Regions from separate parts of the Geodermatophilus sp. SYSU D00691 genome, predicted to be linked through region 3. Evidence: riboswitches for the same ligand, from Rfam matches in the RefSeq annotation. Region 3 holds a riboswitch; each other region holds the start of a gene.
The links. A riboswitch is a leader RNA that binds a small molecule or an ion and turns the genes downstream of it on or off. The one in region 3 is predicted to bind cyclic di-AMP.

Region 1: another riboswitch for cyclic di-AMP. It lies ahead of ACI797_RS24115 (NlpC/P60 family protein); the one in region 3 lies ahead of ACI797_RS01550 (hypothetical protein).
Region 2: another riboswitch for cyclic di-AMP. It lies ahead of ACI797_RS05450 (aggregation-promoting factor C-terminal-like domain-containing protein); the one in region 3 lies ahead of ACI797_RS01550 (hypothetical protein).
Region 4: another riboswitch for cyclic di-AMP. It lies ahead of ACI797_RS11020 (hypothetical protein); the one in region 3 lies ahead of ACI797_RS01550 (hypothetical protein).

What each region holds. Positions count from the first base shown of each region.
Region 1 covers NZ_JBJGYZ010000042.1:35,005-42,711, forward strand. The annotation lists gene ACI797_RS24110 (M48 family metallopeptidase) at 1-1,080, opposite strand, end outside; gene ACI797_RS24115 (NlpC/P60 family protein) at 1,161-2,150, opposite strand; cyclic di-AMP (ydaO/yuaA leader) riboswitch at 2,275-2,453, opposite strand; gene ACI797_RS24120 (hypothetical protein) at 2,619-2,933, opposite strand; gene ACI797_RS24125 (D-alanyl-D-alanine carboxypeptidase family protein) at 3,017-4,753, opposite strand; gene ACI797_RS24130 (DEDD exonuclease domain-containing protein) at 4,961-6,817, shown strand; gene ACI797_RS24135 (Lrp/AsnC family transcriptional regulator) at 6,814-7,101, shown strand; gene trpD (anthranilate phosphoribosyltransferase) at 7,158-7,707, opposite strand, start outside.
Region 2 covers NZ_JBJGYZ010000005.1:128,089-135,795, forward strand. The annotation lists gene ACI797_RS05405 (AAA family ATPase) at 1-361, opposite strand, end outside; gene ACI797_RS05410 (VanZ family protein) at 480-893, shown strand; gene ACI797_RS05415 (SRPBCC family protein) at 899-1,357, shown strand; gene ACI797_RS05420 (DUF72 domain-containing protein) at 1,354-2,076, opposite strand; gene ACI797_RS05425 (DUF1707 SHOCT-like domain-containing protein) at 2,160-2,609, shown strand; gene ACI797_RS05430 (DMT family transporter) at 2,620-2,964, shown strand; gene ACI797_RS05435 (hypothetical protein) at 3,093-3,257, shown strand; gene ACI797_RS05440 (glycoside hydrolase family 13 protein) at 3,286-5,001, opposite strand; gene ACI797_RS05445 (YkvA family protein) at 4,998-5,402, opposite strand; gene ACI797_RS05450 (aggregation-promoting factor C-terminal-like domain-containing protein) at 5,497-6,258, opposite strand; cyclic di-AMP (ydaO/yuaA leader) riboswitch at 6,531-6,686, opposite strand; gene ACI797_RS05455 (class I SAM-dependent methyltransferase) at 6,804-7,457, opposite strand; gene ACI797_RS05460 (SDR family NAD(P)-dependent oxidoreductase) at 7,558-7,707, opposite strand, start outside.
Region 3 covers NZ_JBJGYZ010000002.1:19,573-27,279, reverse strand. The annotation lists gene ACI797_RS01570 (dihydrofolate reductase family protein) at 1-392, shown strand, start outside; gene ACI797_RS01565 (ROK family protein) at 677-1,870, opposite strand; gene xylA (xylose isomerase) at 1,951-3,117, shown strand; gene xylB (xylulokinase) at 3,117-4,520, shown strand; gene ACI797_RS01550 (hypothetical protein) at 4,842-5,609, opposite strand; cyclic di-AMP (ydaO/yuaA leader) riboswitch at 5,799-5,948, opposite strand; gene ACI797_RS01545 (alpha/beta fold hydrolase) at 6,699-7,379, opposite strand; gene ACI797_RS01540 (hypothetical protein) at 7,423-7,707, opposite strand, start outside.
Region 4 covers NZ_JBJGYZ010000012.1:1,368-9,074, forward strand. The annotation lists gene ACI797_RS10995 (bifunctional 3'-5' exonuclease/DNA polymerase) at 1-444, shown strand, start outside; gene ACI797_RS11000 (hypothetical protein) at 641-1,537, shown strand; gene ACI797_RS11005 (hypothetical protein) at 1,576-1,743, shown strand; gene ACI797_RS11010 (MMPL family transporter) at 1,798-3,975, opposite strand; gene ACI797_RS11015 (TetR/AcrR family transcriptional regulator) at 3,981-4,580, opposite strand; cyclic di-AMP (ydaO/yuaA leader) riboswitch at 4,765-4,920, shown strand; gene ACI797_RS11020 (hypothetical protein) at 5,127-5,996, shown strand; gene ACI797_RS11025 (cation diffusion facilitator family transporter) at 6,018-6,947, opposite strand; gene ACI797_RS11030 (cation transporter) at 6,944-7,648, opposite strand; gene ACI797_RS11035 (ArsR/SmtB family transcription factor) at 7,645-7,707, opposite strand, start outside.

The DNA of each region.
Region 1 (7,707 bases), on a different contig from region 3:
GGCGCGCGCCTCCACGTGCCGCGACACCAGGTTCCGCACCGGGGTGGCCAGCAGCGTGCCGGCCGCGACCAGGAGCAGCGCCAGCGGGATCACCCGCGGATCGCCCGGCCCGTCGGCCCCGGCCCGGCGCAGCAGCGGCGACCAGGTCAGCAGCCAGCCGAACAGGGCGACGCCGGCCGCGGCGCCGAGCGCGCCGGTCAGCGTGCCGGTGAGGACGTCGTCGGTGGCGACGTGGCCGAGCTCGTGGGCGACGATCGACTCGATCTCGTCGTCGGGCAGCGTCCGGAGCGTCGTGTCGTAGAGGACGACGCGGCGGGTCGAGCCGAAGCCCGAGACGTAGGCGTTGAGCCCCGTCGTGCGCCGCGAGGCGTCGGAGACGAGCACGTCCTCGATCGGCGTGCCGTTCTCCTCGGCCAGGGCGAACAGGTCGGTGCGCAGCTGGCCGGCCGGCAGGGACTCGAAGCGGTTGAACGCCGGCTCGATGACGACCGGGTAGAGGAACGAGCCGACGACCACGAGCACCGCCGCGCCGGCGGCGGCCCACGCCCACCAGAACCGCGGCACCCGGCGGGCGAGCACCACCAGGGCCAGGACGCCGAGCGCGGTCAGGCCGGCGTCGATGGCGGTGGACACCGCGACGTCGCGGAGGAACAGCGGCCAGCTGCGGGTGGACAGCCCGTACCGGTGGCGGACCACCTCGCCGTACACCGCGAGCGGCAGGGTGACCAGCCGGCCGACGACGCCCAGCGCGAGCGTGCCGAGGAGGACCTGCCAGACCCAGCCGCCGCCGAGCGGGGCGGCGACGGCGCGCACGAGGCGGGCGCCCAGCCGGGTGAGGCCGAGAACGGCGGTGACGGCCAGGCCGAGGACCAGGTTGGCCAGCGAGGCCGGCCGGATCGCCGCGGCGAAGGAGTCGGCGCGGGCGACGACGTCGGCCGGGAGCCCGGCGGTGGGGTCGACCGGCGGCGAGCCGCCGGGCGGCGTGGGCAGCACGGTCCAGGGGGTCCGCAGGACCACCACGAGGACGAACGCGGCGCCGAGGAGCACCGCCGCGACCAGTGCGGCGCGGCGGACGGTCACCCGGCCACCATAGGGTCCGGGCGCGCAGAGGGCCGGTGACCCCCGTCGGGGTCACCGGCCCTCGTGGCGAGCCTGGCCGCTCAGGCGATGCGGCGGGCGCTGTTGAAGCCCGGCATCGAACCGACGCTGACCACCTTCACCGGCTGGCCGGACGTGGACGCGTGCACCATCTGGCCGTTGCCGATGTACATCGCCACGTGGCTGACCGGGCTGTAGAAGAAGATCAGGTCGCCCGGCTGCAGGGCGTCGCGGGACACCGGGGTGCCCATCCGCGACTGCATGCTGCTCGAGTGCGGCAGGCTGATGCCGGCCGCGGCGTAGGCGTACTGCGTGAGGCCGGAGCAGTCGAAGCTGTTCGGCCCACCGGCACCCCAGACGTAGGGGTCGCCGACCTGCGCCAGCGCCGTGCTGACCGCGGTCTGCGCGGCGGCGCTGCCACCGGCGGCCGGGGCGGCGGCCGGCGCGACGGCCGGGGCCGCGAGGGACTCGCCCCCGTGCGCGGCGGCGACCTGCTGCTGCTGGGCAGCGGTCAGCTGGTCGTACTGCTCCTGGTAGTCGGCGATGTCCGCCTGGAGCTCGGCCTCCTGGGCCTCGATGGTGTCCAGGGTCTGCTGGGCCTCCGCGGCGGCCGCGTCGGCCTCGCCGCGGGCGTCCTCGGCCGCGGCGGCCGCCTCGGCCACCTCCTCGATCGCCTCGGTGGTGTGGCCGGCGATCGCCTCGAGGGTGCCGAGCTGGGTGAGGAAGTCCTCGGCGGACTCGCTGGTCAGCATCACGTCCAGCGCGCGCAGGTTCTGGTCGCCGCCGGTGTAGGCGCTGTGGGCGAGCTGGCGGATCTGCCCGTCGAGCGAGTCGAGCTGCTGCTGCGCCGCGGCGGCGTCGGCCTCGGCCGCGGTGACGGCGGCCTGCTGCAGCGCGAGCTCCTCGCGGGCGGTGTTGACCTGCTCCTGGACGACCTCGAGCTGGTGGCTGGCCTCGGCGACGAGCTGGGCGGCCTGCTCGGGGGAGGTCGCGCGGCCGGGCTCGGCGGCGGCCGTGCCGGGCAGCAGCGTGACGGTCAGCGCCGCGGTCACGCCCAGCAGCAGCCCGGAACGGAGCCAGGCGGAGGGGCGGGTGCGGGTGGTGCGGTGTGGTTCGGAGGGTGCGTGGGCATGCCCCAGGGCAGGGCGAGACGTCGCCACGTTCGGCGGCTCTCCTTCTTCCTCAGCTGACCGCCTACCGAGTTAGCTGACGGGTTCGGGCTGGGAAGAAAAAGGTGCCCTATCTCGGTGCCCCGGCGAGCCGGCGCACGTGAGAACTCACCCCAGTACTGCGGTGGGTCCCCGGTTCACCTCGGACACCTGGCGGTGCCGTCGGCGATTCGGCGGTGTCCGTCCGAGGCCGCCCCGGTGGGCGACGACCGCTCGGTCGAACGGAGCGACCATACGGGCGTGATGCAGGTGTGACAAACGGGGCCCCCTGGGTTTGTCGTGATCGTCACTGCGAGCAGCATCACGGCGGCGCGCCGTGATCGCCCCACATGGCGCCGGGGGTACCGCGACTCAGCCGGTCCGCCGGCCGTCCTCGCCGCCGGACGTGCCCGGGGAGTGGCGCAGCGGGGGCACCAGCCCGACCTCGGCCAGGGCGCGCACCGCGCGCCGCTCGACGTCGTCGAACTCCACGACCACGCCCGGGGGTGGCACGACGGCGTCCTCGGCCGTCCGGGCCGGCTCGGTGCGGGCGGGAGCGCGGTCGGGCAGCGCGAGGACCACCGGGTCGTCGGTCTGCCAGCCGGGGGGCGCGCCCAGCAGCACGGTGACGACGCAGTCGGCGCAGCCCGTCCCGCGGGAGGTGCAGGTGTCGCAGTCGATGAGCATCGGTGTGTTCTCCTCCGTGAGTCGTCCGCACGGTAGGAGCGGCCACCGACAGTTCCGGGCCGCGAGGGTTGACAGGCGGGCGGTCAGGTGCCTGCGTACTCCCAGTGCCACGGCTCCTCGCGCCCGTTGCCCGGGTCGGCCCAGGTCGGGTGCAGCCAGCCGAAGCGGCCGGCGTTGGCCACCATCCAGGCGTACTGCGGCGTGCCGAAGGACTCGATGCCGCCGCACAGGTCCACGGCCAGCCCCCAGCCGTGGTTGCTGGTGCCGGGCACCGCGGCCAGCGCGGGCTTCTGCCCGTACAGGCGCACCTGGCTGGCGTAGGTGCGGTAGGAGTCGGTGATGCAGATCGGCGTGCCGAAGGTCCCGGCGAAGGCCGTCGACATCGCCTTCCACGCGGCGGCGGCGTCGCAGCGCAGCGAGTGGCCGCCGACCCCGATCGGGCACAGCGCGCTGGGCGGGATCAGCCCGTTGGGGTAGCCGCCCCACGACCGGGCGCCGTCGTAGCTCGGCGGGTAGACGGTGTTGCCGCACTCCACCCGCAGCGCGCCGCCCGTCGGCCCGGGGGCCGCGACCGGTGCGCGCTGGCCGAGGCTCGGTCGGCCGATGCCGATCACCTGGTCGGTCGGCAGCCGGCGGACGACGACGGCGCCGGCCCGGGCGTCGGCGGCCAGCATCGTCTGCGGGTCGAGGGCGATGCCGACGTGCCCGAGCCCCGACTCGGGCGTGCCGAGGAACACCAGGTCGCCGGGGAGGACGTCGCGGGCGTCGACCGGCGTGGTCCCGGCGAACAGCCCCGCCTGGTCCCCCGGCAGCTGGAGCCCGGCCGCCCCGAACACCGACTGAACCAGCGAGCCGCAGGCCCACGAGTCCGGGCCCGCGGTGCCCGGCGCGTAGGGCAGGCCCAGCTGGTCCATGGCCGCCGAGACGGCGGCGAGGGTCTCGGCGGGCAGGACGAGCAGCGAGGTCGGCTGGCCCGGCCGCTGCGCCGCGCCGGCCTGCGCGCCACCGGCGGCCGAGGCGACCGGGACCAGCCCTGCGGGCAGCGTCGCGGCCGGGTCGAGCAGCTCGGCGGCGGGCGGCGGCACGACCCCGGCGGCGGCGAGCTGATCGACGTAGACCCGCCAGTTGGCCGCCGTTCGCGAGTTGACCTCCAGCTGCTCCCGCTGCAGCTGGGTGAGCTGGTCGTCGACGACGTCGAGCGCCCGGTCGAGCTCCTCGGTGACCGCGGCGGCCTGCGCCTCCAGCTCCTGGATCTGCACCTGCACCTGGTCGGCCCGCTGCCGCGCGGCGTCCAGCGCCGCCTGCGCCGCGGCCTGGTCGGCCAGCGCGGCCTGCCGCTGCTGCTCGGCGGCGGCGAGCACCTCGGCGGTGTAGGCGTCGACGGCGTCGAGGTAGCCCAGGGCCGCGACGATGTCGCCGGGGTCGCCACCGGTCAGCAGCACCGTCAGCGGGGTGAGCGAACCGCCGTCGCGGTAGGCCGCGGCCGCGTACCGCGCCACCACCGCCTGCCGCTCGGCGAGCACGCCCTCGGTGTCGGCGAGCGCGGCCTGCGCGGCGTCGACCTGCTGCTGGGCGAGGGCGAGCTCCTCGCGCGCGGCCGCGATCTCCGCCTGCCGCTGCTGCAGCCCGGACTGCACCTCGGCGGCGCGCTGCTGGAGGCTGTCCAGCGCCGAGCTGTCGAGGACGCCGGAGGTGCCGCCGGGCTGGTCGCTCGGCGCGGCGGCGGCCGGGGTCGCGACGGCGACCGCGGCGGCCACGACGACGACCGGGAGGATCGCCGTCCACCGGCGTCGGGCGCGCCACCGGGAGCGCGGGAGCATGCAACCACCTCTGCGGGACGGGGCCGCTGCGCCCCTACGACGGAATCGTGACCTGGTCCCTCCCTCCTCGCCAGGTGAGCAGCCGTTTTACCCCTCCCGGGCGACCCGTGGGCGGCTCCGGCGCCCGCCGTCGCCGAACGGTGCCCGGCCCCCCGGGCCCGGCGCGCGTCCCCGGGACTGTCGGCCCCCCGACCTACCGTCCGCCCCGTGCCCCCCTCCCCCGGTCCCCTTCCCGCTCCCCGGGCCGGCTCCCGCGTCTTCGACCCGCCGGGCTTCGTGCAGGCGACGATCGACGAGCTCGGCACGCCGCTGGCCGAGGTGACCTTCGTCGTCGTCGATCTCGAGACCACCGGCGGCTCGCCCAAGGACAGCGCCATCACCGAGATCGGCGCGGTCAAGGTCCGCGGCGGCGAGGTGCTCGGCGAGTTCCAGACGCTCGTCGACCCGGGCACCGCGATCCCGCCCTACATCAGCGTCCTCACCGGCATCACCTCGGCGATGGTGGCCACCGCCCCGCGGATCGGCGCCGTCCTGCCCGCCTTCCTCGAGTTCGCGCGCGGCGCGGTGCTGGTGGCGCACAACGCGCCGTTCGACATCGGCTTCCTCAAGGCCGCCTGCGCCGAGAACGGCTTCGCCTGGCCCCCGGCCGCGTCGGTCGACACCGCCGTCCTGGCCCGGCGGCTGCTCACCAGCGACGAGGTGCCCAACTGCAAGCTGGCCACCCTCGCCCCGTACTTCGCCACCACGACCCAGCCGTGCCACCGCGCGCTGGCCGACGCGCGGGCCACCGTCGACGTCCTGCACGGGCTCTTCGAGCGGCTCGGCCCGCTGGGCATCACGTCGCTGGAGGAGCTGACCTCGCTCACCCGGCAGATCGACCCCGAGCGGCGGCGCAAGCGGCACCTGGCCGACGACGTCCCGCACGGTCCGGGCGTCTACGTCTTCCGCGGCCCGCGCGACGAGCCGCTCTACGTCGGGACGTCGAACGACCTGCGCAGCCGCGTCCGCAGCTACTTCTCCGCCAGCGAGCAGCGCAGCCGCATCACCGAGATGATCGGGCTGGCCACGCGGGTCGAGGCGCTGTCCTGCGCGCACGACCTGGAGGCCGCGGTCCGCGAGCTGCGGCTGATCGCCGAGCACAAGCCCCGCTACAACCGCCGGTCCCGCTTCCCCGAGCGCGCGCTGTGGCTGCGGCTGACCGAGGAGCCCTTCCCGCGGCTCTCCGTCGTCCGCCGGGTCCGCCCGGGCGCCGGGGTGTTCCTCGGGCCGTTCCCCGACCGCCGGGCGGCCGACGCCGCGGCCGCCGCGGTGCACGAGGCGCTGCCGCTGCGCCAGTGCACCGCCCGCCTCTCGCCGCGGACGCACACCACCGCCTGCGCGCTGGCCGGCATGGGCCGCTGCGGGGCGCCGTGCACCGGCGCCCAGTCGGTCGAGGAGTACGCCGGCATCGCGGCGGTGTTCCGGTCCGCCGTCGCCTCCGACCCGCGCGAGATCGTCGCCCCGCTGCTGGCCCGGGTCGAGCGGCTCTCCGCCGAGGAGCGGTACGAGGACGCCGCCGTGCTGCGCGACCGCATCGCGGTGCTGGTGCGCGCCGTCCGCCGCCGCCAGCGGCTGGAGTCGCTGGCCCGCGTCCGCGAGCTCGTGCTCGCCCGTCCCGACGGCGACGGCGGCTGGCAGCTGTCCGTCGTCCGCCGCGGCCGGCTGGTCGCCGCGGGGAACGCGCCGCGGGGCACGACCGTGCGCGGCACGCTGGCCGGCCTGCTGGCCACCGCCGAGACCCCCGTCGGGCCCGAGGACGAGCCCGCCGCCTCCGTCGACGAGACCGAGCTGGTCATGCGCTGGATCGAGAAGCCGGGCACGCGGCTGGTGCAGGTGGAGGGCGTGCTCGCCTGCCCCGCCCCGGGCACCGGTCCCTACACCGGTTTCCTCGACCGGGTCGAGGCCGGCCGGGCCGAGCGCGACCCCTTCGCCGACTCCCGCTCGCTGGGCACGCGGGCCCGCCCGGACCGCGTGCGGCCGGAGGCCGCGCCGAACCGGCGACCCCGGCTAGGCTCCCCGGCGTGATCACCGCCATCGTGATGATCGACGCGGCCACCGACTCCATCGGCGAGGTGGCCCAGGCCGTCGCCGACCTCGAGGGCGTCAGCGAGGTCTACTCCGTCGCCGGCGACACCGACCTGATCGCGGTCGTCCGCGTGCGCGAGTTCGAGCAGATCGCCGAGGTGATCGCCGGGCGGATCAACAAGGTGCCCGGCGTCGTCGACACCGACACCCACATCGCCTTCCGGGCCTACTCGAAGCACGACCTCGAGTCGGCCTTCTCCATCGGCTTCGACACCGCCGACTGAGAGGACCCCTTGCCCCCGACGCTCGCACGCCCACGCCGGGACCCTGCAGGGGGGCGTCAGGTCTGCGCGAGTTCCCGGCTGACCGCCACCCACCGGTCGAGCAGCGCGGCCGCCCGGCCGTCGTCGACCGCCGCGGCCGCGGTCGCCATGCCGGCCGCCAGGGCGTCGTGCAGCCGCTCGGCCCGCGTGCCGTAGGCGGCCAGCGCCGCCGCGGCGTTGAGCAGGACGGCGTCGCGCACCGGCCCGCGCTCGCCGTCGACCACCCGGCGGAAGACATCGGCGTTGAACCGCGGGTCGCCGCCGCGCAGCGCGCCCTCCGGCGGCGGGGCGATGCCCAGCGCGGTCGGGTCGACGCGGTCGGGCTCGACCTCGCCGTCGCGCACCACCCAGGCCGAGGACGTCGTCGCCGTGGTCAGCTCGTCCAGCCCGTCGTCCCCGCGGAAGACCACCGCGCGGGTGCCCCGCCCGGCCAGCACCGCGGCGAGCACCGGCGCCATCCGCAGGTCAGCGCAGCCGATGGCCGCGGCGACCGGGCGGGCCGGGTTCGTGAGCGGGCCGAGGAAGTTGAAGACGGTGCCGATGCCCATCTCCCGCCGGGGCACGGCC
Region 2 (7,707 bases), on a different contig from region 3:
GCACGGCGCGGCCGGCCCGCGCCGCGGCGGCGAGCACCGCGTCGCGCCAGCCCCGGTGCGTCCACGGATCGGTCAGGACGACGACCGGCGCGGCCGACCGGATGCCGCGGAGCACCCGCCGCCGGTGCCAGAGGTGCACCCACGGCCGCAGCAGCCGGTACGGCAGCCGGACGCCCGCCGCGCGCAGCCGCTCGGTGACCTGTTCGGAGTCGAACCCTTCGATCCCGGGCGGCGCACCGGCGAGCAGCCGGCGCAGCAGCGTCGTCTTGCCGCTGCCGGGCAGGCCACCGACGACGACGAGCACCGGACGGGCCGGGGACCGCGCGCCGTCCCGCGCGCGGGGGACCTCGGTCGTGAGCACGGACCGCTCCTCTCGTTCCCCTACCACGGTCCGCGCCCCGGCTGTGTTCCCGGTGTGCGTGCCCTGTGACCGCCGCCGCCCACAGGAACGGCACAGGAACCCGGTGGACGGTGGGCCCATGGCCGACCGACGCCCCGCGCTGACCGCCGCCCTGCTGGCCTCCCTGGCCGTCGTCGCGCTGCTCACCCTCACGCCCGACGGTGCCGGCTGGTCGTGGGGGGCGCCGACGTCCGAGCTGCGCTGGTACCTCACCGGCCTGGGCTCGCCGTCGGTCGCCCTGCAGCTGGTGGGCAACCTCGCGCTGCTGGTCGTGCCCGCCGCGCTGGCCGTGTTCCGGTGGCCGGTGCTCGGGCGGCTGCCGGCGCTCGCCGTCCTCGGCGTCGCCGCGGGCACCGGCATCGAGCTGCTCCAGTGGGCGCTGCCCCTGGGGCGGGTGGTCTCGCCGCTGGACGCCGTCCTCAACGCCACCGGCGTCGTGGTCGCGGGCCTGGCCGTCGCGCTGCTGAGACCCGCGTCCCTGGTGGTGAGATAGCGGGCATGGGCCCGACGCGGGTGACCCGGCACATCGCCGCCCCCCGCCCGGCGGTCTACCGGGCGCTGCTCGACCGCGACGCGGTCGCCCGCTGGAAGGTGCCGCCGGGCATGACCTCCGAGGTGCACGAGTGGGACGCACGCGAGGGCGGCCGGCTGCGCGTCTCGCTGACCTACGACGGCGCCGACGGGATCGGCAAGACGACGGCGCGCACCGACACCTACTCCGGGCACTTCGCCGAGCTGGTGCCCGACGAGCGCGTGGTCGAGGTCGACGAGTTCGAGAGCGACGACCCGGCGCTGCGCGGCGCCATGACGATCACGGTCACGCTCGCCGACGCCGATGGCGGCGGTACCGACCTGGTCGCCGTCCACGAGGGGCTGCCCGACGTCGTCCCGGCCGAGGCCAACGAGCTCGGCTGGCGGGAGTCGCTGGCCCGGCTGGCCGCGCTGGTCGAGGGCTAGACGAACGACCGCAGGGTCTCGGCGTTGCGGACCGCGTGGCCGAAGCCGTCGTTGTTGAAGTACACGTACGCGTCCCGGCCCTGGCCGGCCCACTCCCGCAGCCGGTCGGCCCACCAGCGCAGGTCCTCGTCGGGGTAGGAACCGGCGTAGAGGTGCGTGGCGTCGGGACCGTGCATGCGCACGTAGACGAACGGCGCGGTGGCCCGCAGCACGCACGGCAGCCCCGCCCCGCTCATGACGACGTAGGCGGCGCCGTGCCGCTCGAGCAGCGCGTACACCCCCTCGTCGTGCCAGCTGGGGTGCCGGAACTCGACGGCCACCCGCATCCAGTCCGGCAGCTGGGCCAGGAAGAAGTCGAGGCGGGCGTCGTCGCGCTCGTGCTTCGGGTGCAGCTGCACCAGGAACACCGCCCGCTTGTCGCCGAGCTCGTGCCAGCACTCCCGGAACCGCGGGATCCAGGCCTCGGGCCCGTAGAGCCGCTTGGCGTGGGTGAGGCCGCGCGGAGCCTTCACCGACAGCTGGAAGCCCGGCGGCAGCCGCCGCTGCCAGGAGGCGAAGGCCGCGGTGCGCGGCCAGCGGTAGAAGCTCGCGTTGAGCTCGACGGTGTCGAACCGCCGCACGTAGTGCCCCAGCCGTGCCGACGGCGGCGTGCCGGGCGGGTAGAGCACGCCGTCCCAGTGGTCGTAGCTCCACCCGGACGTGCCGATCCACACCGTCACCGCCCGACGGTAGCCAGTGGTGCACAGCGCCCGCACAGGATGGGGGCGCACTCTCGGCGCTGCCTGCGAGAGGGGAGCGCACGATGACCGCACCGACCGACGACACCACCGACGGCACCCGCGCCCGGATCCGGGCGTCGGACGCGCAGCGCGAGGCCGTGGTGCACCGGCTGCACGACGCCGTCGCCGCCGGCATGCTGACCATCGACGAGGGCCACGAGCGGACGACGGCCGCGTTCGCCGCCCGCTACGTCGACGAGCTGCCGCTGCTGACCGCCGACCTGCCCGACCCGGGACCCGCCGCGCCGGTCGCCCCCGGCTGGCGGGCGGTGGCCTCGACGGCCGCGCTGCAGGCCCGCACCACGCTGATGGGCGCCGGCTCGTGGGGCGCCGCCGACCGCACCCGGCGGCGGCTCGTGCTCCTCGCCGGCGTGTTCCTGGTGCTGCTGGTCGTCGTCGCCCTCACCGCCGCCGCCACCGCCGAGGCCGGCGACTTCGGCGGGTGGGACCACCACCGCGACCGCTGGGACTAGCCTTCGCGCGGTGAGGGAGGGTGGCGCGACCGGGTACCTGCTGCTGAGCGGGGCGATCGCCGCCGAGGTGCTGGCCACCTCGCTGCTCCCCCGCACCGACGGCTTCACCGTCCTGCTGCCGAGCATCGTGGTGGTCGCCGGCTACGCCACCTCGTTCCTGCTGCTGGCGCAGGTGGTGAGGACGGTGCCCGTCGGCCTGGCCTACGCCATCTGGTCCGCCGTCGGCACGCTGCTGGTGTTCGCGATCGGGGCGACGTTCCTCGGGCAGGCGGTCACCGTCTGGCAGGGGGTGGGCGCCGGCCTCGTCGTCGCCGGGGTGGTGCTCATCCACCTCGGTGGCCCGTCCGCCGCTTGACCTGCCGCGCCGACGCCGTCCCGGCGTGCCAGTGTTGGGGATAACGGTCGAGCGGGACCAGCGGGGAGCGGACCGTGCAGGGCCAACGGCACTGTCGGCTGCGGCCGGCCCCGCCATAGCGTGGCGAGGTGGCGGCGAAGGCGTTCAGGTGCCGGATGGGGCTGCACGCCTACGTCAAGGCGCACCCGGCCGACGAACGGCCGCACGGCCCTGATGCAGCGGAGGTCTGCCTCCGGTGCGGCAAGCGCCGTGAGGGCACCATCGGCGGGCTGCCGCCTGGCGTGGTGAGCTGAGCCGCTTCCCCCTGTGGCCGTCGGCGGGTCAGCTCAGGTGGAGGACGCGCGCCTCCCACGGCGCGAGGACGGCGGGGTCGCCGACCGGCACGTTGCCGAGCACGAGCTCGGCGCCGACCACCTCGGGCAGCAGCTCCCCGATCGGGCAGGGCCGGCTGGTCACGTTGCAGACCACGAGCAGCCGGTCGCCGTCGAGCGCCCGGGTGAACGCGTACACGTCGTCGGAGTCCGGCAGCAGCATGGTGAAGTCGCCGCGCGCGACGACCGGGTCCTCGTGGCGCAGCGCGATCAGCCGCCGGTAGTGCGCCAGCACCGAGGTGTCGTCGTCCCGCTGGGCCTCGGCGTTCCACCCGACGTGGTCGGGGTTGACCGGCAGCCACGGCGTGCCGGTGGTGAACCCGGCCGACGGCGTGGCGTCCCACTGCACCGGCGTCCGGGCGTTGTCGCGGCTCATCTTCCGCAGGCCGGCCAGGACCTCGGCGGGGTCCGCTCCCCCGGCCACCGCCGTCCGGTACTGGTTGACCGACTCGACGTCCTGGAAGTCCTCGATCGAGGCGAACGGGTAGTTCGCCATGCCGAGCTCCTCGCCCTGGTAGACGTACGGCGTCCCGCGGTGCAGGTGCAGCAGCGTGGCGAGGCAGGTCGCGGAGTCCCGGCGGTGCTCGGGCGAGTCGTCGCCGAAGCGCGACACCGCGCGCGGCTGGTCGTGGTTGTCCCAGTAGAGGGAGTTCCAGCCGACGTCGGCGAGGCCGGCCTGCCAGCGGCCGAAGGAGGCCTTGAGGTCGCGCATGCGCAGCGGCCGCAGGTCCCACTTCGACACCCCGTGGTCCAGGCCCACGTGCTCGAACTGGAACACCATGTCGACCTCGGCCCGGGCCGGGTCGGTGAACAGCCGCGCCTCCTCGACCGTGACGCCGGGCATCTCGCCGACCAGCAGCAGCGGGTTCTCGTGGCCGGCGAAGACCTCGCGGTGCATCTCCTGCAGGTACTCGTGGATGCGCGGCCCGCCCAGGTAGGACGCCGAGCCGTCGCCGAGGCCGGTGCCGGGGATCGGGGGCCCGTCGTGCAGCGCGCCGTCCGGGCCGACGTCCTTGGAGATCATGTTGATGACGTCCATGCGGAAGCCGTCGACCCCGCGGTCGAGCCACCACCGCATCATCGCGTACACCGCGTGCCGGACCTCGGGGTTCTCCCAGTTCAGGTCGGGCTGCTTGCGGTCGAACAGGTGCAGGTAGTACTCGCCGCTGGCCTCGTCGAGCTCCCACACCGACCCGGAGAAGAACGACGCCCAGTTGGTCGGCTCGGCGCCGGGGTCCCCGGCGGCCAGGCCGGCGCGCGGCGGCCGCCACCAGTACCAGTCCCGCTTCGGGGAGTCCGGCCCGGACCGCGATTCGACGAACCAGGGGTGCTCGTCGCTGGTGTGGTTGACCACGAGGTCCATGACCAGCTTGATGCCGCGCGCGTGCAGGGCGGCGATCAGCTCGTCCAGCTGGGCCAGCGACCCGAAGAGCGGGTCGACGTCCTGGTAGTCGGAGATGTCGTAGCCGTTGTCGGCCTGCGGCGAGGGGTAGACCGGCGAGAGCCACAGGACGTCGACGCCGAGGTCCGCGAGGTGGTCCAGCCGCTGCAGGACGCCGCCGAGGTCGCCGATGCCGTCGCCGTCGGAGTCGGCGAACGAGCGGGGGTAGATCTGGTAGACGACGGCGCTGGTCCACCACGGGGCGATGTCTCCCGACGAGGTCACGCGATCCCTTCCTTGGCGGCACCGAGCAGCCGCTCGATCAGCCGGGGGTTGCCGGGCCACGCCTCGAGCACGACCTCCCGAGGCACCTGCCGGGCGGCGTAGCGCAGCGCGAGCGCCACGACGACGACGTCGTCCAGGGGCCCGATGACCGGCAGGAACTCGGGGATGAGGTCGATCGGCGAGAGCACCCACAGCCCGGCGAAGCCGACGGCGAGCCTGGCCTGGCGCGGGACGGCGGGGTGCGCCCGCAGCCGGCGCACGGCGGTGACGCAGTCGGGCAGGAACCGGGCCAGCTCCTTCGCCGTCCCCTCGGGCAGGCGCCGGGCGAGCACGATCAGCACGGCCCAGGTGACCACCATGACGGCGGCGGCGATCGCGAGACCGGTCAGCCATCCGCGCATGCCGCGATCCTCCCCCACCGCCTCACACGCTGGAACGGCCCCTCTGCAGGGGCCCGCCGCGAGCGTGCGAGCGGTGGGGGGCAGAGGGGTCCTTCTAGTACCAGCCGGTGGACTGGCTGTGCGCCCAGGCGCCGCAGGGCGAGCCGTAGCGCTCGTTGATGTAGATCAGGCCGGCGTCGATCTGGCGGTAGGGGTCGGAGGTCTTCGCGATCCCGGTGCTCGCCCAGGTCGAGTCGAGGAACTGCGGGATCCCGTAGGCGGTGCTGGTCGGGTTCTGCGCGTTCGGGTTCCAGCCGCTCTCCCGGCCCCAGAGCTTCTCGAGGCAGGAGAACTCGGAGGCGTCGCCGCCGAGCTGCGCCAGCGCGTAGTCCTGGTACGAGCCGCCCGGGGCCGGCGCGGCGGCTTCCGCGGCAGCCGCCTGCTCGGCGGCCGCGGCCTCGGCGGCGGCCTGGGCGGCGGCCGCCTCCGCGGCGGCCTGGGCGGCGGCCTGCGCGGCCGCGGCCTCGGCGGCCTGCCGCTCGAGCTCGGCCTGCTCGGCGGCGGCCTGGGCCTGCGCGGCGGCGGTCGCGGCGTCCTCGCGGGTGGACCGGCTGGCGGCCAGGTCCTCCAGCGGCGCGAGGTCGTCCTCGGTCACCCGGGCCGGCCCGGACTGCGCGGACAGGCCGAGGGCCTGGGCGACGGCCACCGACTGGGTGGACCCGGCGTCGGCCTGGGCGGCGGGGTCGGCGCCGATCAGCACGTTGACCATGACCGCGCCGGCGGCGGCCACTCCGAGGTAGAGGCCGGGACGGCGCGACGGGGCGGGCAGCCGGCGGCGGGAGGCGGACGTGCGGGCGATGGTGGTGCGGAGGTTCATGGGTTGCGGTGCTCCGGTGGGGGTACGACGCAGCAGGGCGCGAGGCCGTGCTGCGCGGAGGGCGTGCGGGCAGCGAGGGCTGGCGCGGGGCACCGGGGAGGCGGCGAGGAGCCGGTCGAGCGGGGTGCTCGGGCGGTGGCCCGCGGGCGGCGGCGGCGTCAGGGACGGCCGCGTGCGCTCAGATGCGCGGGCACACCCGCATCCGGCCGGGCCGGGTGCTGCGGGAACGTGCGGGAGTGCAGGGGCAGGGGCGCGCCATCGGGGCGGCTCTCCGTTCTTCCGACGGCCGCCTACCGAGTTAGCTGACGGGTTCGGGCGGGAAGCAGCCCTACCGACCCCGGCCCTCGACGGGCCGCGGGTGCGGATTCACCCCAGTACTGCGGTGGGTCCCCGGCTCGCCCCGGGGGGCGACTCGGCGGCGCCCGCTCGGACTCCCCGGTGGGGATGTGACGACCGGTGCGGGCGGGAGCCACGGTAACCGCCGTGATCGGTTCGTGACAATCGGGGGCCGGGAGATTGCCGGGTGAGAAGCGTCGCGGAACGGCTCAGGAATACCGCCACACCGTCGTCCGGCGGATGCCCGGCCCCTCGGTCTCCGGCACGTCGTGGGCGGCGACCTCGGTGAGCCGGTCGGCCGGCAGGTACATCCGGCCCGGGTCGCCGATGTAGACCTCCGCGCCGGCCGCGCCCGCGCGGTCGAGGAACGGCAGCACCCGCTCGGTCATCTCGCGGTCGTAGCAGACGTCGCCGGCCAGGACGACGTCCACCTCCGGCGGCGGCCCGCCCAGCAGGTCGCCGGTGGCGCGGATGCCGGTCACCCCGTTGACCTCGGCGTTCACCTCGATCGCCGTGAGGCCGTAGGGGTCGACCTCGCTGGCCAGCACGTCGCCGGCGCCGGCCAGCGCCGCGGCGATCGCCACCAGTCCGCTGCCCGAGCCCAGGTCGAGCACCCGCCGCCCCGCGACGACGTCCGGGCGGTCGAGGACGAACCGCGCCAGCACCTGCCCGCCCGGCCAGGCGGCCGACCAGAACGGCGGCTGCGCCATGCCCTCTCCCGACCCACCCCCGTGCTCCACCTCCATGGCGTCCCACAGCGCGACGACGTCGTCGGCCACCTGCAGCGTCACCTCGGGCACCAGCGACGGCTGCGCCGGGCGGGTGTGGGCGCGGACGAAGGCGGCGGTCACGACGGGCGGCACGACGCCATCCTTCCCCCCTCCCCCGCGGCGATGTGCGTCTGCGGCGCAACCGGCCGCAGAACCCGCCACACACGCACCTCACCCCGCGCGACTGTCGCCGTCAGCGGCGGGCGAGGCGGGCGAGCGGGCGGCCGTAGGAGCCGGGGAACAGCCGCACCAGGACGTCGGGGAGCTTCGCGCTGGCGCCGATGAGCAGCCGCGGACGGCGCCGCTCGACGGCGTCGACGATCTGCGCGGCGGCCTTCTCGGG
Region 3 (7,707 bases):
GCCACGTCTTCGACATGACGGACGGCTGGGACGGGCAGCCTCCGGGTGGGATCGACCACGTGGTCGTCGTGACGCACCGGCCGAAGCCCGAGGGCTGGGACCCCGAGGCGCCGTTCCACTTCGTCGCCGGCGTCGAGGCAGCCGTGGCCAAGGCGCAGGAGCTCGCGGGGGACCGCATCGTCGAGGTCGCGGCCGGCGACGTCGGTGGCCAGGTGCTCGCCGCGGGCCTGGTCGACGAGGCGCGCATGGACGTCGTACCCGTCGCGTTCGGGTCCGGCAAGCGCTACTTCGGGTCGGTCGACGCGCAGCACCTGCTGGACGGGCCCGACGTGGCGATCCAGGGCGACCGGGTGCTCCACCTGCGCTATCAGGTGCGCCGTTCACCGACCTGAGCCGGTTACGCGGCGTCCGGTCGCGACCGGGCCGCCCGGGGTGCGCCCCGGGGGCGACATGTCGGCTTCACGGCAAGCCCGCAAGCCGACATGTGGTCCGGTCGACAGCGACATGTCGACCTGTCGACACGGCGGGCCGGTGCGGTCAGATCACGTCGAAGACGAGCAGGAGCACGAGGGTCAGCAGGGCGGAGACGACCAGCGAGCCGAGACAGCCCAGGCGGCTGGAGAAGAGGAAGAACACCGTCGCCAGGTGCCCCGGCGCGCAGCGACGGAACCGGAGCTCAGGCCAACCAGGCTGCTGGGTCGGCGACGACGTCGCCCAGCGCGCGCAGCGCGGCCCCCGTCGCACCCGCGGCCGGGGCGGCCACCACGGCGTCCACCCGGGGACGGCGCCAGCGGGCGGAGAGCACCCGCCGGGCGAGGTGCTCCTCCAGGCGGGGGCAGAGCAGCTCGCCCAGCTCGCCGAGGTGCCCGCCCAGGACGACGGTCGGGATGTCGAGCACGTTGACCACGCCGGCCAGCGCGACGCCCAGTGCCCGCGCGGCGTCGTCGACCGCGCGGCGGACGGCGGGGTCGCCGTCGGCGGCCCGGTCGAGGAGGTCGCCGGGCTCGGCGTTCCGGGGCAGCCCGGCGGCCGCCAGCAGCGCCGAACGGCCGGCGTACTGCTCGAGGCAGCCGGTCGAGCCGCACCGGCACGCCGGGCCGTCGGGGTCGACGCAGACGTGCCCCATCTCCCCGGCCCAGCCCGACGTGCCGGCCATGACCTGCCCGCCCAGCACCGCCGCGCCACCGATGCCGATCTGCCCCGACAGGTAGACGAAGTCGCGGTGCGCGCCGGCGCGGCCGGGCGCCGACTCCGCGACCGTGCGCGCGGCCAGGTCGGCCTCGTTGCCGAGCACCGGGACGAGGTCGGCGGGCAGGTCGAGCACGTCGGCCGGCCGCAGGTCGGACCAGCCGAGGTTGGGCGCCCGCAGCAGCACGCCGGCGTCGGCGTCGACGATGCCCGGCAGCGCGAGCCCGGCCCCCACCAGCCGCAGCCCGGCAGAAGACCTGGCGAGCAGGCCGGTGGTCAGCGCGCCCAGCCGGGTCAGCGTCGCCACCGGGTCGCTGCCCACGAAGTCGCCGTCCTCCACCCGCTCGGCGACCACCCGGCCGCGCAGGTCGACCACCCGGGCCGCCAGCAGGCCGGCATCGACCTGCAGCCCGAGCGCGGCCCACGACGAGCCGGGCAGCAGGGGGGTCGCCGGGCGGCCTCGGGAGACCGGGGCGATGCGCTCGCCCTCGTCGAGCAGGCCGCCGGCGAGCAGCTCGTCGACCAGCCGCGCGGCGGTCGCACGGGTCATCCCGGTGGCCGCGGCGACGGCCGCACGGGACAGCGGACCAGGTGCGGCGCAGACGGTGCGCAGGACGACGCCGAGGTTCACCGTTCGCGGCGACGACCACGGGGAGGCTCGGCGCGACGTCTGCTCCGTCACGCACTTGAGACTAGCTGTGACGTGGATTATGTTCCAGCGCGAAACAAAACCGCTCGCCCGCTCGGAGGAGAGATCCCGCGATGACCACCCCCACCCGTGACGACAAGTTCTCCTTCGGCCTCTGGACCGTCGGCTGGCAGGCGCGCGACCCGTTCGGCGACGCCACCCGCCCGGCGATCGACCCGGTGGAGACCGTGCACAAGCTCGCCGAGCTCGGCGCCTTCGGCGTCACGTTCCACGACGACGACCTGATCCCGTTCGGCTCCGACGACTCGGAGCGCGCCAAGACCATCGAGCGCTTCAAGGCCGCGCTCGAGGAGACCGGCATCGTCGTCCCGATGGCGACGACCAACCTGTTCACCCACCCGGTGTTCAAGGAGGGCGCGCTCACCGCCAACGACCGCGACATCCGCCGCTACGCGCTGCGCAAGGTCATGCGCAACATGGACCTCGCCGCCGAGCTGGGCGCGCAGGTCTACGTGCTGTGGGGCGGCCGCGAGGGCGCCGAGGTCGACAGCGCCAAGGACCTGCGGGCGGCGCTGGACCGCTACCGCGAGGGCATCGACACCCTGGCCCAGTACTCGATCGACCGCGGCTACGGGCTGCGCTTCGCCCTGGAGCCCAAGCCGAACGAGCCGCGCGGCGACATCTTCCTGCCCACCATCGGCCACGCGCTCGGCTTCATCTCCACCCTCGAGCACGCCGACCTGGTGGGCCTCAACCCCGAGGTCGGGCACGAGCAGATGGCCGGCCTCAACTACACGCACGGCATCGCCCAGGCGCTGTGGCAGGGCAAGCTCTTCCACATCGACCTCAACGGCCAGCACGGCATCAAGTACGACCAGGACCTGGTCTTCGGCCACGGGGACCTGCTCTCGGCCTTCGCCACCGTCGACCTCCTCGAGAACAGCGACTACGACGGCCCGCGGCACTTCGACTACAAGCCGCTGCGCACCGAGGACCTCAACGGCGTGTGGCGGTCGGCGGCGGCGAACATGCGCACCTACCTGATCCTCAAGGAGCGCGCGGCGGCCTTCCGCGCCGACCCGGAGGTGCAGGAGGCGCTCGAGGCCGCCCGCGTGCCCGAGCTCGCGCAGCCGACCCTGGGCGCGGGCGAGACCTACGAGGACCTGCTGGCCGACCGCTCCGCCTTCGAGGACTTCGACGTCGACGCCGCGGCCGCACGGGGCGCCGGCGCGGTCCGCCTGTCGCAGCTGGCGGTGGAGCACCTGACCGGCGCGCGCTGATGCTGGTCGCGGGGGTCGACTCGTCGACCCAGGCGTGCAAGGTCGTCGTCCGCGACGCGGAGACCGGCGCGCTGGTCCGCGAGGGGCGTGCCCCCCACCCGCCGGGCACCGAGGTGCACCCGGCGGCGTGGGAGGGCGCGCTCCTCGCGGCGCTCGCCGACGCCGGTGGCCTGGACGACGTCGCGGCGATCGCCGTGGGCGGCCAGCAGCACGGCATGGTCTGCCTCGACGAGGACGGCGAGGTGGTCCGCCCGGCGCTGCTGTGGAACGACACCCGCTCCGCGCAGGCCGCGCTCGACCTGACCGCCGAGCTCGGCGGCGGAGCGGCCTGGGCCGACGCCGTCGGGCTGGTGCCGGTGGCCTCGTTCACCGTGACCAAGCTGCGGTGGATGGCCGAGCACGAGTCGGAGAACGCCGCCCGGACCGCGGCGGTCTGCCTGCCGCACGACTGGCTCACCTGGCTTCTGGCCGGCAAGCCGGGCCTGGACGGGCTGGTCACCGACCGCGGCGACGCCAGCGGGACCGGCTACTGGTCGGCGGCGACGGGGGAGTACCGGCCCGACCTGCTCGAGCGCGGTCTCGGGCACGGCGCCGTGGTGCCGCGGGTGCTCGGCCCGGCCGAGCGCGCCGGGACGACGGCGTCCGGCGGTGCGGCGCTCGGACCCGGGTCCGGGGACAACGCCGCGGCCGCGCTGGGCCTGGCCGCCGAGCCGGGCGACGTCGTCTGCTCGATCGGCACCTCCGGCGTCGTCGACATGGTGACCACCGAGCCGGTGGCCGACCCCAGCGGCACGGTGGCCGGGTTCGCCGACGCGACCGGCCACTTCCTGCCGCTGATCGCCACGCTGAACGCGGCCCAGGTGCTCGACGCGACCGCCCGGCTGCTCGGGGTCGACCACGCCGAGCTGTCGCGGCTGGCGCTGTCGGCGCCCGCCGGGGCCGGCGGGCTGGTGCTGGTGCCGTACCTCGAGGGGGAGCGGACGCCGAACCGGCCCGACGCCACCGGCGCGCTGCACGGGCTCACCCAGGCCACCGCCGACCGGGCGCACCTCGCGCGGGCGGCGGTGGAGGGGCTGCTCTGCGGGCTGGCCGACGGGCTGGACGCCGTCGCGGCGGGGGGCACGCCGGTGCGCCGGGTGTTCCTCGTGGGCGGCGGCGCGCAGTCGGAGGCGGTGCGCCGGGTCGCCCCCGCCGTCCTCGGCGTGCCGGTGCTCGTCCCGCCGGCGTCGGAGTACGTCGCCGACGGCGCGGCCCGGCAGGCGGCCTGGGTGCTGGCCGGCGGGAGCACCCCACCCCGGTGGCCGGCCCCGGGCACCGAGGTGCACGAGGCCGATCCCGTGCCGTTCGTGCGCGAGCGGTACGCCGAGGTCCGTGGACTGACGGCGGTCCGCCAGACGTCCTAGACATCTGTTGCGGAACGGATCCGGCTGTCGCATGCTGTCGGCGGGCGGGGCCCCGGGGCGTGCTCTCGGGTGCGCCCCGCCCGCCAAACGTCGCCGACACGCTGCACGGAGCGTTTCGACACGCCGGGTAGCGGGCAGTGCAGGGGTCGAACCGGCCCCGGCGTGGCCGTGAATCCCCCGCGCCGGGGCCGTGTAGTGCCCGCCCGGACGGCGGCCGCGGCCGACGCGTCTCGTCGAGAAGGCACTCCGTGCACGGGACACGCGCGCACACGCCGCGCGCCCGTGCACGGAGTGCCTTCTCGTCAGGCCTCCCTCGTCAGGTCACGGCCGGAAGGCGACGTGCACGTGGTCCATGTGGTTGGCGGTGGGCGAGCCGCGGTCGGCCATGGCCTGCCACCCGGAGCCGCCGATGAGGTGGATCCGCTGCTGCCAGATGACGTACTCGACGTTCATCCGGGCGGCGTTGGCGATCACGTGCGCCGCCACCGCGTCGCCCTTGGCCCGGTCGCTGTAGACCATGAAGTCGGCGGCCAGCGCCTGGGTGGGCGAGTGGCCGGGACGGGTCAGGACGGTGGACACCCCGCACTGCTGCACGACCTCGGCGACCACGGGGCGCACGTGCGCGGCCCAGGCGCTGTAGGCGGTGGAGCTGGCGGTCGGCGCGCCGGACAGGGCGGCCGGCGCGAAGCCGGACGGCGCGGGCTCCGGAGCCGGTGCGGCCGGCGCCGGTGCGGCCGGTGCCGCAGGAGCGGGGGCGGGTGCCGCCGGGGCCGGTGCCGCCGGCGCGGGCGCGGCCGACCCGGACCCGCCCCCGGACCAGTGCCCGGGCCGGTGGCCGGACCAGCTCTGGGACCACTGGTTCCAGTCCCCGTCGCCGCCGGAGCGGTCCCAGCGGTCGCCGGCCTGGGCGACCGCCGGTCCCGCCAGGGTGAAGGACAGGGCGAGCGTGCAGACGGCGAGGCCGCGGGCCGTCCGGCGCGAGGGTGCCGCGGCGTGGCGGCCCCTGGCGCGGCGGCGGGATCGGGTGGTGGGGTCGGTGCTGAGGTGCATGGAGATGTGCTCCTGGTACCGGGCCGCGGTGCGGCCCACGTGGGCGCACGGCACCCACCGGAGCGCCGAGCGGCCGGAAGTGGCCGTGCGGTCCGGTCGGAGGCCGGGCTGGCCTGGAGGAGGGCGCCGTGCGGAGTGCGTGCCGGCTCAGGTGCGCTGCGAGGAACCGCAGGAAGGGGTGCTCGCGGGCGCGGAAGGGGCCCGTGGGCGCACCGTGGGGTGGTTCTCCGTTCTTCCCGTGGCCGCCTACCGGGTTAGCTGACGGGTTCGGGCGGGGAGGCGCCCTACCCACCCGGTCCGGGCTGGGCCCGGCGGGTGGGATTCACCCCACTGGTGCGGTGGGTCCCCGGCTCGCGCCCACCGTGGCGGACGTGACTCGGCGGCACCCGGTCGGACTCCCCGGCGGGGATGAGCGACCGACCGGACGTCCGAACCGTAGGACCGTGCCGGACCCGCGACCACTCGGCGGCAGACGGATCCGGCCGGATCCGCGGGGTCGAGCGCAGGCCCGCTCCGGGGTCCGCGCTGGTCACCACGGCACGGCAGGCGACGCGCAGGGGCCCGGAAAAACTTCCCCCGCGGACGGCGTCAGCCCTCGATCAGGGCGAGCTGCTCGTCGATCTCGCGCGGGTTGGAGTCGCCGGCGACCTTCTGCAGGAACGGCGTGTGGTCGAGGACGAAGTCGCGCAGCGGCCGCCGACCACTGCTCCAGCGCCGGCCGGTCGCGCAGCACCCAGCGCTGCACGTCCTGCGGCCGGGTCGCGGCGATCAGCCATGGCAGCGGGGCCTGGAACTCCGCGCCCAGCGCGCCCGCGGCCGCCTTGAGATCGGCCGGGACGGTGCCGGCGACCTCGGCGAAGGTGAAGCCGCCGGAGATGTGCAGCCGGTGCTCGCGCTCGGGGGCGTCGCCCCACAGGGGGCGGCGGACGAGCGAGTCGATGCCGTCGGCGCCGACCAGGACGTCGTGCTCGGCGGGTCGAGCCGTCGGCGAAGTGCAGCGTCACCGCGCGGTCGTCCTGCTCGATCCGGTCCACCTGCATCCGCGTCGCCTACGGGCCCGGTTTTGCGACTCCCACCCCGGCCGACGACGAGCGGTTCGTCGCCGAACTGGAGGAGGACCGCAGTGCGCTACCTACTGGCCCGGGTGCATACGCGCGCGGCGACGAGGTCGGCGACGGCCTCGGGACGGGTCGCCGCCGGGCTGTGCCCGCACGCCCATTCCACCGTGCGCGTCGCCCGCCGCGCCATCGCCCGCTGCCGCTCGGGGTGCACCGCCTCGTCCTCGGTGCAGACGACGTAGGTCGAGGGCACCGTGCGCCAGGCGATCACGTCCGGCACGTCGCGGAAGACCTGCCGGTGCACCGGCCGCAACCGGGCGACGACATCCGCGGGCGCGTCGCCGTAGAGCAGCGGGACCCCCAGGTCGGGATCGAGCGCGACCTGGTCGCCCTCGATCCGCATCGCCGCACCGAGCCGGGTGTCGGGCAGCCCGCCCAGAGCACCGGGCCGGCTGACCGACTCGCCCTCGTCGAGCTGGAAGGCGGCGAGATAGATCAGCTCGCGCACCGACGGGTGTGCGCCGGCGGCGGTGACGACGGCGCCGCCGTAGGAGTGCCCGACCAGCACCACCGGCCCGGCGACGGCGTCGAGCGCGTCGCGGACGGTCCGCACGTCGGCGTCCAGGCTCGTGAGCGGCAGCTCCACCGCGACGCTCTGGACCCCGCGCGCGTCGAGCCCGGTGCGGACGGCGTCCCAGCACCAGGCGCCGTGCCAGAGGCCGTGGACGAGCACGGCCGTGGGGGAGAGCACCCGTACAGGATGGCGGGCCGTCCGCCGTCGCGCGGAACCGCCGTCACCCGCCTAGGGGGAACGCCGCCGACACCGTGACCCACCCACCCGCGTCGGCTCCTGGGCGGACCATGAGCACCTGCCCGTCGTTGAAGACGGTGAACTCGGCATACGGCACACCGTCGTGCGTGGCCACGAAGCCCATGTTCCAGGCGGGCCGGACGGTCTCCGGAAGGCGGGCGACGGGTGCGTTGGCCTCCCAGCGGCCGTCGGGGTCGCGGATGTGCACCTGCAGGAAGCACACGCCGTCCACCACCCTGTAGCGGGCCCCGTCCCCGGTGACCCTCCA
Region 4 (7,707 bases), on a different contig from region 3:
GAGCGCGGCGAGGTGGTCGCCACCCTGCTCGGCCGCGGGTCGCCGCAGCCGACCGGGGAGTGGGCCGAGCGCCCCGTGGACCTCGGCGAGCCCCCCGACGAGGGCGGCGCGCGGCCCGACCGCGACCGCCGGCGGCGGGCCTGGGGACGGTTCACCCGCAACTTCGTCGTCCAGGGCACCGGGGCCGAGTGGGCGCTGTGCTGGCTCGCCGACCTGCGCAACCGGCTGTGGCGGCTGGGCGACGGCGACCTGGTGGAGCGGCCGCACCTGGCGTTCTTCCTCCACGACGAGGTCGTCGTCCACACCCCGGCGCAGCTGGCCGACGAGGTCGCCCGCGAGGTGCGCGCGGCCGCGGCGACCGCCGGCCGGCTGCTGTTCGGCGGCTTCCCGCTCGACTTCCCGCTCGACGTCGCCGTCGTCCGGTCCTGGGCCGACGCCGGCTGAGCGCGGGGCCGGTCACCCTCGGTGGCGTGACCGGCACGCGACACGCTGCGAGAGGGCGTGCCGGCACCCGTGACGCCGGAACCGCTCCTCCATCGGCTTGCGGTACGGGATGGTCCGGGGCACGACAGCTCGAGGACCCGGCAGCCAGGCCCACCCCCGACCCCACGGGCCCAGCCGGAGCGAGGAGGCGATCGCCGTGACCGATCAGCTCGACGTCGTGCGGGAGGACGCGCCGGAGGTGGGGGAGGAGCCCGCCGCCGCGGTCGCCGCCCTCCCCGTGCGGCGCCCGAACCTCACCGGCGACATCGACGAGATCCTCACCGCCCGGCCGGTCTTCCGGCGGCGGCTGCTGGGCTACGAGCGGCTCCAGGTCGACAACTACGTCGGCTGGGCCGAGGCCGGCCTGCTCAGCGCCCGCCGGGAGACCGACGACCTGCTGCAGCGCTTCGGCCGGTGCTACGCCGAGCTGCAGCTGGCCCGCCAGCGGCTGGTGCACTCACCCGGCGCGCAGCAGCTCGCCCGCGTCTCGGAGCGGATCGGCACCATGCTCCAGCTCGCCGCCGACGAGGCCGCCGAGATCACCGCGACCGCCGCGGAGGAGGCGGAGGCGTGGAAGCAGCGGGCCCGGGAGGTGACCGAGCTGGCCGCCGCGGACGCCGCCCGGGTGCGCCGGGAGACCGAGGCCGACCGCGCCGAGGCGGCCGCCGCGCGCCAGCGGGCCCTCGCGGAGGTCGCCGAGCTGCTGGAGCGGGCGGGCGACGAGCGGCACCGGCTGGACACCGAGTCGGCCCGCGAGCGCGCGCGGCTGGACGAGCAGGCGGCCGAGCGCCGTGCGCGGGACGATGCCGAGGCCGTCGCGCGCCTTCGGCGGCTCGAGGACACCTCCCGCCGGCAGCGCGAGGCGGCCGAGGCCCAGGCGGCCGAACGCCTCGCGGCCCTGGCGGCGGAGGTCGCCGAGCTGGAACGCCGGCGGGACACCGCGCTCGCCGGTCTGCGGCGGATGAACCAGCAGGTCAACGAGGCGGTCGCCACGCTGGCCACGAGCCTGCCGCCACCGGGCCTGCAGCTGGTCGCCCCACCGGCCGCCTCCTAGGGCGTGTGCGACCGGCCGCCGCCGGGCACCGGCACCCCATGACGATCCGACGCGCCCGCTGGCGCACCGCCGTGGCCGGGATGGCCGTCGCCGCCTCCGCCTTCACCGTCGCCGCCTGCGGCGGCGAGTCCGGTGACGACGGCGGCGGCCAGGAGCAGGTGGACGAGGAGTCCGGCGACGACGAGGGCGAGGAGGACGACGACTGACGGCGCGCGGCCCGCCTCCCGCAGGGGAGACGGGCCGCGTGACGGTCGGGCCGGTCAGCGACCGGCGACCACCGGCTCCGCCGGTTCGGCCGGCCGGTGCGACGCCTTCTCCAGCGCCGCGCCCTCGACGTCGAGCACCGGCAGCCAGCGCAGCCAGCGGGGCAGCCACCAGGCGGCACCGCCGAGCAGCGCCAGCGCGGCCGGCACCAGCACCATGCGGACGACGAAGGCGTCGAACAGGATGCCCATGGCCAGGGCGAACGCGATCGACTTGACCGTCGGCTCGCCGGCCGGCACGAAGCCGGCGAAGACCGAGAACATGATCAGCGCGGCCGCGACCACGACCGGCGCCGCCTGGCGGAAGCCGGTGCGGATCGCCTCCCGCGGCGCGATGCCGTGGCTGTGCGCCTCGTGCATCCGCGACACCAGGAAGATCTGGTAGTCCATCGCGAGGCCGAACAGGATCCCGATGACCAGGATCGGCGTGAGGCTGATCAGCGGACCGGCCGAGTCCAGGTTCACCGCGTCGGCCAGCCACCCCCACTGGAACACCGCGACGGTGGCGCCCAGCGCCGCGCCCACGGTGAGCAGGAAGCCGAGCACGCCGACCAGGGGCACCAGAAGCGACCGGAAGACCAGCACGAGGAGCACCAGGGCCAGGCCGACGACCAGGGCCAGGTACACCGGCAGCGCGTCGTCGAGGGCCTGCGCGACGTCGACGCTCACTGCCGTCTGACCGGTGACCGACGCCTGCACCCCGTCGGTGCCGGCGAGCAGCTCGCGCAGGTCGGCCACCAGCTGCTCGGTCTCCGGGTCGGTCGGGCCGGAGGTCGGGATGACGGTGAGCAGAGCGGCGGTGCCGTCGGCGTTCGGGACGGGCTGGGTGACCAGCGTGACGTCGTCCAGCCCGCCGATCGCGCCGCTGAGCCCGGCGGCCGTCCCGGCGGCGCCGTCGCCCTCGAACAGGACGGTGAGCGGGCTGCTGAAGCCCTCGCCGAAGCCGTCGGCGAGCAGCTCGGCCGCCCGGGCCTGGGTGCTGCCCTCGGCCGGCGTCTGCACCAGCGTGGTCTGCAGCGAGAAGAACGGGATCGAGACGACCCCGAGGGCCGCCACCGTGAGCAGCAGCGAGACCACGCGGCGCCGGGTGACCGTGGCGGCCCAACCGGCCAGGAAGCCGCGGCCGGTCGCCGGGCCCTCGCCCACGGCGGCGCGCTGCTTCTTCGGCAGCGCCCTGAGGCCGAGGAAGCCGAGCACCGCGGGCACGAGGGTCAGTGCCACCAGGACGGCGACGACGATGGTCGCCGCCGCCGCGAGGCCCATCTGGGTCAGGAACGGGATGCCGACGACGAACAGGCCGGCCAGCGCGATGACGACGGTCAGGCCCGCGGTGACGACCGCCGAGCCGGCCGTGCCGACGGCGGTGGCGATCGCGGTGCCCACGTCGGCGCCGTGCCGCAGCTCCTGCCGGTGCCGGGTGACGATGAACAGCGCGTAGTCGATGCCGACCGCGAGGCCGAGCATCGCGGCCAGGATCGGGGTGGTCGACGACAGGTCGGTGAACCCGGTGGCGATGGTGATGCCCATGACGCCGATGCCGACGCCGATCGCGGCGGTCAGCAGGTTCATGCCGGCGACGAGCAGCGAGCCGTAGGTGACGGCCAGGACCACCAGGGCGATGACGACGCCGATCGCCTCGGCCGGGCCGCCGACGTGCGGCACCTCCTGCACCGCCTCGCCGGAGACCTCGACGGTGTACCCGGAGGAGCGGGCGTCGGCGACGGCGTCGAGCAGCGCCTCCTGCTCGGCGGGGGTGACCTCGCCCGGCGCCGCGTCGTAGGTGACGGTGCTGTAGGCGGTGTCCTGGTCGGCGTTGACGCCGGGCGCGGCCGGGTCGAGCGGGTCGGTCGCCGACGTCACGCCGGGCAGCTCGCCCAGGGTGGCGACGAGCTCGCCGACGGCGGTGGCGCCCTCGGGCGTGGTCAGCGTCGCGCCGTCCGGTGCCGCGACGACGACCCGGGCCGTGGCCCCGCCGCCGAGGCCGCCGAACTCCTCGTCGATGCGCTCCAGCGCCGTCGTGGACTCCTGCCCCGGGATGGAGAACTGGCTCGTCGTCTCCCCGGCCAGGGTCGCGGCGCCGACGCCGCCGGCCACCAGGACGGCCAGCCAGACGAGGACCACCCCCACCCGGTGGCGGTGCGAGAACGCCCCGAGTCGGGACAACAGAACAGCCATGCGGATCAGGCCTCCACCTGGTCGGGGTCGGGGAGAGCGGCACCGGGGCGGCGGTGGCCGAGCGCGTCGAAGCAGGTGGCGACGATGTGCGGCCGCCACTCGGTGGTCCGGTTCTCGCGGTGCGCGGCGAGGGTGAGCACGGCCAGCGCGGTGAGCGCGCCGACGACGCGCACCACCCGTCCCGACACCGGCTCCTCGGGGTCGATGCCGAAGACCTGCAGGGCCATGGCGCCCACGGCGTCGAGCTCGGGGACGGCGGTGTCCGCCTCGCGGTTGGTCAGCGGCGCCAGCAGCAGGGCGACCAGACCGGGGTGGGCGAGGGCGACGTCGACGACGACCTCGACCGCCCGGCGGTCCCGCGCGGGACCGTCCGGCAGGTCGCCCACCTGGTCCAGCACCCGCCGGCCGAGGGCGGCGGCCTGGGCGAGCACCGCCTCCTGCAGCGAGTCCTTGCTGGGGAAGTGGTGCAGCAGCCCCGCTTTGGACAGCCCGACGGCATCGGCGACCGCCTGGACGGAGGTCTTCGCGAAGCCGGTGCGGGCGAACAGCGCGGCCGCGCGATCGACGATGCCCTCGTCGATCCGCTGACGGAACGGTCGTGCCACGGGGACGACCGTACGGACCGCCCCGACCAAGTCGGTAGGTGAACCGACCGGAATGGTCGGTAACATCGCTCACACCGATCGGCGCGACCTGACGGTTTCCGACGCCGCGGATTGTCACGGCTGCATAACGTGGCTACCGTGGCTCCCGCCCGTCCCGGCCGTCACATCCCCAGCAGGGGAGACCGGGCGAGCGCCGCCGAGTCGCCCTCCGGGGCGAGCCGGGGACCCACCGCAGTACTGGGGTGAATCCGCACCCGCGGCCCGTCGAGGGCCGGGGTCGGTAGGGCTGCTTCCCGCCCGAACCCGTCAGCTAACTCGGTAGGCGGCCGTCGGAAGAACGGAGAGCCGCCCCGATGGCGTGCCCCAGCACCACCGCACGGATCTGCTCCGCCCGGTCCCGCCGGACCCGGGTGCGCCCGCGCAGCTGACCACCCCGCGACCGCACCCGCGCGGCCGTCGCCCGACGCCGCGTCCCGGGCCCACCCGCCGCAGCCCCGCCCCGTCCGGGCGGCCTGCGCCCGCACACCTCTCGGAGCAGTTCCCCCCATGGATCCCCGCACCACCTCGTCCGGCCGCGCCGCCGGGCGTCGCACCGCCCGCCCCCGCCGCCGTGTGCCCGTCCCGGCGCGCCGACCGGGCATCTACCTCGGCGTGGCCGCCGCCGGCGCCGTCCTCGTCAACGTGCTCTTCGGTGCCGACCCGGCGGCCCAGGCCGAGGCAGGCTCCAGCGAGTCCGTCGCCGTCGCCCAGGCCCTCGGGCTGACCGCGCAGTCGGGGCCGCTCGAGGCGCGCGAGGTGGACCTCGCGCCGCTGGAGGACCTGGCCGCCAGCCGGTCCACCCGCGAGGCCGCGCAGACCGCCGCCGCGCAGGCCCAGGCCGCCGCCGACCAGGCCGTGCTCGACCGGCAGGCCGCCGAGGCCGCCGCCGCCGCGCAGGCCGCGGCCGCCGCCCAGGCCGCCGCCGAGGCGGCCGCCGCCGCTGCCGCCACCGAGGCCGCCGCCGCCGAGGAGGAGGGCGGTGCGGTCTCCTCCAGCACCGCCGCGCCGTCCGGCGTCGCCGTCATCAGGAACACCGCCGGGGCGCACAAGGCCGTCGTCCAGCGCGCCGCCGACGCCGTGGTGGCCAACGTGCCGGGCGCGGGCTCGATCACCCTGGGCGGCACCCGGGCCAGCGCGGCCGACCCGGGCGGCCACCCCTCCGGGCTCGCGCTGGACTACATGGTGATGACCGACGCCGCGCTCGGCGACGCGATCGTCGACTACCACATCGCGCACTGGGACGAGCTCGGCGTCGACTACATCATCTGGCAGCAGCGGATCCTGCAGTCGCCGGGCGGCTCGTGGTCGACGATGGAGGACCGCGGCGGCGCCACGGCCAACCACATGGACCACGTGCACGTGAACTACCGGGGCTGACCGCCCCCGCCCGGGGGCGGGTCAGTCGTGCGCGGTCAGCTCGTGGGACGCGTGCGCCGGCGACTCCAGCTGGAAGGTGGAGTGCTCGACGCTGACGGCGAAGTCACCGGCGAGCGAGGCCTGCAGCCGGTCGAGGATCTGGGGTGCGTGGCCGTCGTGGAAGCAGGAGTCCTCCACCACGACGTGCGCGGACAGCACCGGCAGGCCGCTGGTGATCTGCGAGGCGTGCAGGTCGTGCACCTCGACGACGTGCGGCACCTCGAGCAGCCGCCGGCGCACCTCGTCGAGGTCGAGGCCCGGCGGCGTCGACTCCAGCAGGACCGAGACGGTCTCCCGGAGCAGCGACAGGGTGCGCGGCACGATGAGGACGGCGATGAGCAGCGACGCCACGGCGTCGGCCTGCTGCCACCCGGTGAGCGCGATGACGCCCGCCGAGACCAGCACCGCGACCGAGCCGAACGCGTCGGCGAGCACCTCGAGGAACGCCGCGCGCAGGTTCACGTCGGAGCTGCGACCGCCGCGGGTCAGCACGACGAGCGCGACGACGTTGGCGGCCAGGCCCACCGCGCCGAAGACCAGCACGCCCGCGGCGGCGATCTCCGGGGGATCGGCGAGGCGGCGGACGCCCTCGACGAACACGTAGACCCCGACGGCGAGCAGGACGGCGGCCTGCAGGGTGGCGCCCAGCACCTCCGCCCGGCGATAGCCCCAGGTCCGCCGGGCCGTCGCCGGGCGGAGCGCCAGGGTGGCCGCGACCAGGGCGATCGCCAGCCCGGCGACGTCGGTGAGCACGTGCCCGGCGTCGGCGAGCAGCGCGAGGCTGCCGGTGAGCAGCGCGCCGACGAGCTCCACCACCAGCACGGTCGCGGTGAGGCCGAGCACCACCGCCAGCCGCCGCCGGTGGTCGGCCGTCCCGCCGGGCCGGTGGCCGTGCGCGTGCCCGGCGCTCACCGGCCGACCTCCCCGCGGCAGCAGTCGCAGCCGGGGCCGTCGTCGTGCGCGGGCCCGGCCAGGGCCGCGGCGGGGGAGCAGCAGGCGTCGCCGCGCCAGGCCGCGCGCCCCTCCCTGACCGCGACGGCGGCGATGACGAGGGCGGCGACCGGGTCGGCCCACGCCCACCCGAACAGGCTGTTGAGCGCCAGGCCGGCGAGCAGCACCGCCGAAAGGTAGGCGCACAGCAGGGTCTGCGTGGAGTCGGCGACCGCCGAGGCCGAACCGAGCTCGCGGCCGGCCCGTCGCTGGGCGGTGGAGAGCACGGGCATGACCGCCAGGCTGACCGCCGCCAGCACCAGCCCGACCGCGGAGTGCTCCGCCTCCCCGGACCCGAGCAGCGCCCGGACGGCGTCGACGGTGACGAAGGTCGCGAGGGCGAAGAACGAGACGGCGATGACGCGGAGCGCGACCCGCTCGCGCGCCTCGGGGTCGCGGCCGGCGAACTGCCAGGCGACGGCCAGCGCCGAGGACACCTCGACCACCGAGTCGAGCCCGAAGCCGATCAGCGCCGACGACGACGCCTGCGTGCCGGCGACGAGCGCGACGACGGCCTCGACCACGTTGTAGGTGATGGTCGCCGCGACCAACCAGCGGATGCGCCGCGCCAGCAGCGCACGCCGCGCCGCGGAGCTCGCCAGCGACCCGGGCGTCGCGGTCACCAGCAGCCGTCCTCCGCCGCCGCGGACGGGCAGGCGCTCGGATCGACGGCGAGGACGAC